One region of the Bradyrhizobium sp. B039 genome, then DNA from elsewhere that is predicted to be linked to it. Evidence: predicted binding sites of a transcription regulator. Region 1 holds the regulator's gene; each other region holds the start of a gene.
The links. Region 1 encodes LexA, which represses DNA repair genes until DNA is damaged. Its sites were predicted from a motif close to TGTTCNNNNTGTGTTCNG; they were not measured.
Positions count from the first base shown of each region.

Region 1 (2,199 bases):
GCGACGTGCTCCTTCGCAAGGGAACCCGGCTCACCGAGCGCGACCTCGCGCTCGCCGCCGGGATGAACCACCCGGACCTGCCCATCCGCCGCCGTCCGAAGGTCGCGATCCTCGCCACCGGCGACGAGCTGGTGATGCCGGGCACCACGCCGGGCCCCGGCCAGATCGTCTATTCCAACGGCTATGCCCTGCACGCCCTCGCCCGCCAGGAGGGCGCAGATACCATCGACCTCGGCGTTGCCGCCGATACGCTGGAGGCCACCACAGCCGGCATCCGCCGTGCCCGAGAGAGCGGCGCCGACATCCTGATCACGATCGGCGGCGCCTCGGTCGGCGACCACGATCTGGTCCAGCAGGCGCTGAAGGCCGAAGGCATTGCGATGGCGTTCTGGAAGATCGCGATGCGGCCGGGCAAGCCGATGATGCACGGCCGGCTAGGGGCGATGGGTGTGATCGGCCTGCCCGGCAATCCCGTGTCGTCCTATGTGTGTGGCTTCCTGTTCATGGTTCCGTTGATTCGCGCCCTGTCGGGCCGCGCCGTGATTCACCATCGTCGCGAGCGCGCCGTGCTCGGCCGCGATGTCGGTGCCAATGACCAGCGCGAGGACTATCTTCGTGCGCGCCTGGAGCGGCGCGACGACGGCATGCTTGTCGCCCTTCCCGTCAATCATCAGGATTCCTCGCTGCTTGCGAATCTCGCTGCGGCGCAGGCACTTCTCGTGCGCGCGCCGTTCGCGCCGAAGGTCGAGGCAGGCGCGCCTTGCGAGGTGCTGCGACTGCCCGCCTGAACGCACTGGTCCTGCGCGTTCCGCGAACTTTGTCGCGTTCACGGTAAATTAAGCAGTTGCGGAACACATATCGAACATATAGTGTCCGTTCATGATTTGTTTCGAGCATCTGGCGGCTCGCCGCTGAATTCACCGTCTCGGAATCGAACGACATCAACCGGGGGATTTGGTCGAGATGTTAACGCGCAAACAATACGAGCTTCTGCGATTCATCAGCGAGCGTTTGAAGGAAAGCGGTGTGCCGCCCTCCTTCGACGAGATGAAGGACGCGCTCGACCTGCGCTCGAAGTCAGGCATCCATCGCCTGATCACCGCACTGGAGGAGCGCGGCTTCATCCGGCGCCTGCCCAACCGGGCCCGCGCGATCGAGGTGATCAAGTTGCCCGAGCTGCAGGCCGCCGCTGGCAACCGCCGTGGCTTCACGCCGAGCGTCATCGAGGGCAATCTCGGCAAGGTGCGAGCGAGCTCCAGCGCGGACGAGGGCGAACGCCCCGTTGCGGTGCCGGTGATGGGCCGTATCGCGGCCGGCACGCCGATCGAAGCGTTGCAGACCCGCAGCCACACCATCAGCGTACCGCCCGACATGCTCGGCTCGGGCGAGCACTACGCGCTCGAAGTGCGCGGCGACTCGATGGTCGAAGCCGGCATCCTCGACGGCGACATGGCGCTGATCCAGCGCAATGAGAGCGCCGACACCGGCGACATCGTGGTGGCGCTGATCGACGACGAGGAAGCGACGCTGAAGCGCTTCCGCCGCCGCGGCGCTTCGATCGCGCTCGAGCCCGCCAATGCGGCCTATGAGGTCCGCATCCTGCCGCCCAACCGGGTGAAGATTCAGGGCAAGCTGATCGGCCTGTACCGGAAGTACTGAGTGTGATCCGGACTGGAGGGCCGCGTTAGCGCAAAGTGCGCAGCGGTTTTCCCTCGCGACAAGCGCAGGACGCGCTTGCGCGGAGATCATGCTCAAGCAATCACCTAAAGCGCGCCCCGCCGGTTGGCGACCCGCGCGTTGACGATTGGAGCGGACGATTGTCCGCTCCGGCTGGATAGTCTTTCTGGTTTTGCTCAGATTATCCGGCCCTCCGCTAGCGCTACATCCTCGCCACGCCGCACGAAGCCCTCATCGCTTCGTGGCCCTGGAGATCGAGGAGACAATCAATGCGCAAGATCGTTTTGACGGTGGCGCTGATCGCAGCATCCGCGTCGCAAGCCTTCGCCGCACAGTCGCACCATGCCCGCAGGGCAACGCAGACGACGAGCGAGCAATTGCGCAATGCCCGCAACGCCGTCGCGCAGCCGTCGCAACCCGCCTGGCAATATTCGGGCTGGTCGGCACCTGCTGGTCGCTGACGAAGATGCACGCCAAATGCACGGAAGCGGTTTTTGTTCCTGACGCATTTGAAAAAGATAT
Region 1 covers NZ_CP152416.1:4,919,539-4,921,737, forward strand. Annotated here, with positions in the region: gene glp (gephyrin-like molybdotransferase Glp) at 1-788, shown strand, start outside; gene lexA (transcriptional repressor LexA) at 964-1,659, shown strand; gene AAFG50_RS23000 (hypothetical protein) at 1,947-2,138, shown strand.

Region 2 (2,199 bases), 140 kb from region 1:
ACATCGTCACGAAAGGCCGGCCTCGCGCCGGCCTTTTTGTTGTTCGCGCCCAAGTATCCAATCCAGCCGCTCGCTAGCGTTTTCGGAGAGGTGTGGCACCTCGGTGACACAACCTTTGGCTTTAATAATGTATAGCAATGACATCAGTCGGGTCGTTGGGTCCGCTGCTTTTCGCCGACGAAGAGAAACGAAACTGGGGAATTTGAAATGAAGAGAACTGTGCTGGCTTCGGCCAGTCTGCTCGTGCTCAGCGCGTTGGCTCCTGCCTCGGCGGCTGACCTGGCGGCCCGCCCTTACACCAAGGCGCCCGTGGCCGTGGCCTCGATCTACAACTGGAGCGGGTTCTACATCGGCGGCAACGCCGGTGGCGGCTCGAGCCATAATTGCTGGGATCTCACCGCCGTCGGAGTCGCCGCAATTCCGGTCACGGCTGAAGGCTGTCACAATGCGACCGGCGCTCTCGTCGGCGGCCAAATCGGCTATCGCTGGCAGTCCAGCAGCTGGGTGTTCGGCCTTGAAGCCCAGGGCGATTGGGCTGACCTGAAGGGCTCGAACGTCAGCGCTCCCGCCGCTCTCTTCCCGCTGGTGAACAATACCAAGATCGACGCCATCGGCCTCTTCACCGGCCAAGTCGGCTATGCCTGGAACAACGTGCTCTGGTACGTGAAGGGCGGCGCGGCCGTCACCCACAACAAGTTCAGCGGCACTCTGGCTGGCATTACGCTCGACACCGCGAACGAAACGCGCTGGGGCGGGACCGTCGGCACCGGCATCGAATTCGGCTTCGCTCCGAACTGGTCGGTCGCGGTCGAATACAACCACTTGTTCATGGGCAAGCACACCGACACTTTCACCTTCCTCGGCGTGGCCACCCGCAGCGACAGCATCAAGCAGGACGTCGACATGGGCACCGTCCGCCTCAACTACACCTTCGGCGGCCCCGTCGTCGCGAAGTACTGAGCTTCGCCTCCAACGGGATCGCGTTACGAAAGGCCGGCCTTGTGCCGGCCTTTTTGTTTTCGCGGACAGCCGAGCCGTCAGGGAATCGTGGGGCGAGAGGCCGTTCCGGTGCTCCGCTGCTGCCAGATGCCGCCAGCACGCCAACAATCCGTTGACGATTCGCAAGTCCCACTGGAAATCCGCCGCTGTTCTTCCTACGTTCGCTGACAACCCCATCGGCGCCGATCCCGGTTCCGGGCAAAGCGCGCCTTCACCATTGGCGCGGCCGCGCGTCTTTGGGATTCCCTGAGGACACCGGGATGGATGAAGTGATCAAGGCGAAGCGCCAACAACAGAACGCGGGCTCGAGCCTGCGCGCAATTACGATCCGTGGCGCGCGCGAGCATAACCTCAAGAACATCGACGTCGAGATTCCCCGCGACAAGCTCGTGGTGTTCACCGGCCTCTCCGGCTCCGGCAAATCCTCGCTCGCCTTCGACACCATCTATGCCGAGGGCCAGCGCCGCTACGTCGAATCGCTGTCGGCCTATGCGCGCCAGTTCCTGGAGATGATGCAGAAGCCTGACGTGGACCAGATCGACGGCCTGTCGCCGGCGATCTCGATCGAGCAGAAGACGACCTCGAAGAACCCTCGCTCCACCGTCGGCACCGTCACCGAGATCTACGACTACATGCGCCTGCTCTGGGCGCGCGTTGGCGTGCCCTATTCGCCCGCCACCGGCCTGCCGATCGAGAGCCAGACCGTCTCGCAGATGGTGGACCGCGTGCTGGCGCTGCCCGAGGGCACCCGCCTCTATCTGCTCGCGCCGGTCGTGCGCGGCCGCAAGGGCGAGTACCGCAAGGAGCTCGCCGAATGGCTCAAGAAGGGCTTTCAGCGCATCAAGATCGACGGCACCTTCCATGAGCTCGCGGAAGCGCCGACGCTGGACAAGAAGTTTCCGCACGACATCGACGTCGTCGTCGACCGCATCGTGGTGCGCGCCGATATCGGCCAGCGTCTCGCCGAAAGCTTCGAGACCGCGCTGAAGCTCGCCGAGGGCCTTGCCGTTGTCGAATTCGCCGATGCGCCCGCAGCCGCGCCGGCCGAGGAAAAGAAGAAGACCGCGAAGATCCACGACAAGAGCGGACCCGAGCGCATCCTGTTCTCGGAGAAATTCGCCTGCCCCGTCTCCGGCTTCACGATTCCCGAGATCGAGCCGCGCCTGTTCTCGTTCAACAATCCCTATGGCGCCTGCCCCG
Region 2 covers NZ_CP152416.1:4,776,688-4,778,886, forward strand. Annotated here, with positions in the region: gene AAFG50_RS22345 (outer membrane beta-barrel protein) at 208-960, shown strand; gene uvrA (excinuclease ABC subunit UvrA) at 1,260-2,199, shown strand, end outside.
Region 2: the regulator LexA is predicted to act here: its motif matches at 1,147-1,164, upstream of uvrA (excinuclease ABC subunit UvrA).

Region 3 (2,199 bases), 150 kb from region 1:
TGACGTATTTCTTGTCGGGTGTGTGCCCCTGCTCGTTCATCGAGTACAGGATGCGGCGATGCACCGGCTTCAGACCGTCGCGCGCATCGGGCAACGCACGCGCCACGATCACGCTCATGGCGTAGTCGAGATAGGACTTCTTCATCTCCTCGAAGATGGAGACGGGGCGAATATCCGAGGGTTGCGCCGGCTGGTCGCCGGGCTTGTCGTCGTCGTCAGCCAAGGGGAAATCCGGTGAGGTTTATCTGGGAATCATATAGCGCATCGAGCCCCTGATAACCACCCTTGCCGGGGTAAAGGAAGCGCTTTTTCCGACTGTTTTTCCAGAGACTTACGCCCTCCCCGGCACCGCCCTGGGCGGGGCCCGGACGAGCCGCCCGAAACCGCCCCTTAGGCCCCGAAAACCACGCGGTGCATGATGCGCCCGGGCAGCAGCGTGAACAGGCCCGCCACCACCAGCGCGCCGGCGAAGATGAAGATCATCATCAGCCGGTGATCGGCGACGCGATGGGCGTGCGCCCGCCATACCGCGAGCGGCAGCACCACCAGCGTGAAGATCGACAGGACATGGATCGGGCTGAACGGCCCGATCAGGCGGCTCTGGTGGATCCAGAACGAGGAGGCGGCCACGACCGCCATCAGCGCCACCCAGATCCAGCCGATCGTCCGGTGTGGCAGCGTGCCTTTGGGAGCGGCAAACTGGACGAGCCCGAGCACGAAGGCGGCCATGGCGGCAAAGGCATGCAGCGGGATCGCCGGAGCAGCCGTAAGCAGCGGCGCGAGGCTCATGCGGGGCTTCCTCCGATCGGCGGGTGATCCATGTGAATAGGATTAACATCAAGTTAATACCATTCACATGATGCCCCGTCAAAGGCTTGAAGCAGCACATGAGGCAAGCTCGGAAAAACCGAGCCCTGCCCGCCAATTGGTAAGAATTCCTGCGGCTCTACGCGAGCACGACAACATTCGGGGCGAAGCGCCCGCCCGCCTCAGAACGGGATGTCGTCATCCATGTCGCTGTTGCGGCCACCGCCACCGGCGGCGACGGCGCGGCGCGGCGCGCTGCTGACGGGACCGGAGGAGCCGAAATCGCCGCCCGGCTCCTCGCCGAAGCTGCCGCCTCCCCCGCCGCCACGGCCGTCGAGCATCGTGAGCGTCGAGTTGAAGCCCTGGAGCACGACTTCGGTGGAGTACTTCTCAACGCCGCTCTGGTCGGTCCATTTGCGGGTCTGGAGCGCGCCCTCGATATAAACCTTGGCACCCTTCTTCAGGTACTGCTCGGCGACCTTGCAGAGGCCTTCATTGAAGATCACGACGCGATGCCACTCGGTCTTTTCCTTGCGCTCGCCGCTGTTCTTGTCGCGCCAGGTCTCCGAGGTCGCGATGCTCAAATTCGCGATCGGCCGCCCGTCCTGGGTACGGCGGATTTCAGGATCCTTGCCGAGATTTCCAACCAGAATGACCTTGTTGACGCTTCCCGCCATCGCCGCTCTCCACTCCGAATGCCACTGAATTGATAAGGCCCGACCGCGCCCCGCGGTCCTCTGCAACCTATTGAGGCGACCCTATACGCTTGCGCGGACCGATCAGCCCACCAGCCCTCAGGTTATCCCCACATATAGCATCGGCCGTCGGCTCGTTCCAGATTTGTTCCTGTTCGAGCAAGCGCGAAATGTATGGCCCGGGCGGTGCCCGCGTACTGCTCAAATGGCTGGCGCCAGATGGAACCTTTTCAGGTTCCCGTGAACGACAAAAAGCACTTAACATTCATTAAGTTACATACGCCGCACTTATCGCGCGACTGTTGTATTTCGGCGACGGACTCTGCTCACCCGTTAGGCTACGTTTGCCTCGGAATTGATTTCATATGGGCGTCGCGCCTGCTTGGCCGCTTCTGGGATTTCAAGAAGCGGCGGAATTGGGGAGACTGCAATGAATAAGATTTTGATTGGTGCAATCGGTGCAGTGGCGTTGAGCCTGTCGGCTCCTGCAAGCGCGGCGGATCTGGCGGCGCGTCCCTACACGAAGGCTCCGCCGCCAATGGTCGCGGCCATCTACGACTGGAGCGGCTTCTACATCGGCATCAACGGCGGCGGCGGCTCGGCCCACAAATGCTGGGATTTTGTAACTCCCGTCACCGGCGTTCTGATTGGCGAAGGTTGTCACAACGCGACCGGCGGCACGGTCGGCGGCCAGGTC
Region 3 covers NZ_CP152416.1:4,773,053-4,775,251, forward strand. Annotated here, with positions in the region: gene gyrA (DNA gyrase subunit A) at 1-223, opposite strand, end outside; gene AAFG50_RS22325 (DUF2306 domain-containing protein) at 391-789, opposite strand; gene AAFG50_RS22330 (single-stranded DNA-binding protein) at 990-1,484, opposite strand; gene AAFG50_RS22335 (outer membrane beta-barrel protein) at 1,933-2,199, shown strand, end outside.
Region 3: the regulator LexA is predicted to act here: its motif matches at 1,638-1,655, upstream of AAFG50_RS22330 (single-stranded DNA-binding protein).

Region 4 (2,199 bases), 4.0 Mb from region 1:
TTGGCGCGCATGCCGCCGCCGGTGAGCGCGGCCATGCTGGCGGAATGATGCGGCGAGCGGAACGGGCGCCGCGCGGTCAGCGCGCCGCCCTCGATCTCGCCGGCAACGGAGGCGATCATCGAGACCTCGAGCAGCTCGCCCGGCGACAGCGGCGGCAGGATCGAGGGCAGGCGCGCCGCCAGCATCGACTTGCCGGCGCCGGGTGCGCCGATCATCAGCAGGTGATGTCCGCCGGCGGCCGCGATCTCCAGCGCCCGCTTGGCGCTTTCCTGGCCCTTGATGTCGCGCAGGTCGAGCTTTGAGGCGGCGGCCTCGTGCACTTTCGGCGAGGGCCGCGACAGCACCTGCGTGCCCTTGAAGTGGTTGGCGATCTGGATCAGCGATTGTGCGGCGATGATCTGGATGTCCGGGCTCGCCCAGGCCGCTTCCGAGCCGCAGGCGGCCGGACAGATCAAGCCTTCCTCGCGCACATTGGCGCCGATCGCGGCGGGAAGAACGCCGGCCACAGGCGCGATCGAGCCGTCGAGGCCGAGCTCGCCGAGCACGGTGAAGCCGGTCAGCGCATCCGGCGGAATCGCGCCGATTGCCGCCATCAGCCCGAGTGCGATCGGCAGGTCGTAATGGCTGCCTTCCTTGGGCAGATCGGCGGGGGCCAGATTGACGATGATCCGCCGCGCCGGCAGCGCCAGGCCCGAGGCGATCAGCGCCGAGCGGACCCGCTCGCGCGCCTCGGACACCGCCTTGTCCGGCAGGCCGACGATGGCAAAGGCCGGCAGGCCCGGCGCGACCTGCACCTGCACGTCGACCGCGCGGGCCTCGATCCCTTCAAAGGCGACGGTAGAAACCCGTTGAACCATGCCGAACCAGCCTGCCCTCTCGCACAATCGAGGGTAGCAGAGCCGGCCACCCTCCGCAAGAACAATACGGGAACATATCCGGCGCCGCGCAAGCCCTAACCAATCGTAAACAGGACGCGGACACTACGCGTCGAATGCAAGCTTCTGTCCTCAGCACATCCCAACGAATGTCCGCTACTCCTAGGGCTGCGGGATGGGCCGTGATCTAACAAGTGAACAATCAAAATGCTTGCAAATCGCCGGAGAAGCGAACGTCGGGTGTGCAGCCGGCTCGCCAAGATTCACTTTGGCGCGGGCTCGCTGCCGCGAGATTGCACGATCACCGATATCTCGGACGGGGGCGTGAAAGTCGTGGCGGAATTCCTGGAAGTGCCGCCGCAATTCACCATCATCTTCGCGCCGGACTATTCCCGCCAGTGCCGCCTGCGCTGGCGCATCGGGTGCGAGTTCGGCGCCGAGTTCACCGATTAGACTGCGGGGCTTAGGTCCTTAACGGGAATTTAGCGTTAATCGGTAAGCATCCCTGATCAGTCGCCGAGTGATCAGAGTATGTCCAAGCGTTTGTCCCTTGCCTCTCGCCCGGCGAGATATCTGCTGTCCGCGCTTGTGATCCTTGCCCTCGGCGGCTGTCAGACCACTGGCATCGAGGACATCACCGGCGCGCTCGGCGGCAAGTCGGAAGCCGCGAGCAAGGCAGACGGCAAGCCGGACATGGACGCATTGCGCGAGCGTTATCGCGCCAAGCCCAGCGATCCCAACGTCGCGCTCGACTACGGCAAGGCGCTGCGCGAGAGCGGGCAGAGCGCCCAGGCGGTCGCGGTGCTCGAGCAGGCCGTGCTCGGCCATCCCCGCAACAAGGCGCTGCTCGCCGGCTACGGCCGCGCGCTCGCCGACAACGGCAATTTCCAGCAGGCTTTCGACGTTCTGAGCCGCGCGCATACGCCGGAGGATCCGGACTGGCGCATCCTGTCGGCACAGGGCGCGGCGCTCGACCAGCTCGGCCGCAACGAAGAGGCGCAGCAATATTACGCGACCGCGCTGAAGATCGTGCCGGACGAGCCGCAGGTTCTGTCCAATCTCGGCCTGTCCTATGTGCTGCAAAACAATCTGGCGAAGGCCGAACAGGTGCTCGGCCGCGCCCATCAGCGCAATCAGAACGATGCGCGGATCCGCGCCAATCTCGCGCTCGTGCTGGGATTGCAGGGCCGCGAGGCCGAGGCAGAAATCCTCGTGAAGGCAGATCTGCCGCCGGACCAGGCCGCGGCGAAGATCACGGCGCTGCGGCAGCTGCTGGCGAAGAAGCAACAGCAGCGGGCCGAGAAGTAGTCCGCCAACTCGTTGG
Region 4 covers NZ_CP152416.1:8,932,719-8,934,917, reverse strand. Annotated here, with positions in the region: gene AAFG50_RS42080 (YifB family Mg chelatase-like AAA ATPase) at 1-857, opposite strand, end outside; gene AAFG50_RS42075 (PilZ domain-containing protein) at 1,083-1,328, shown strand; gene AAFG50_RS42070 (tetratricopeptide repeat protein) at 1,407-2,183, shown strand.
Region 4: the regulator LexA is predicted to act here: its motif matches at 915-932, upstream of AAFG50_RS42080 (YifB family Mg chelatase-like AAA ATPase).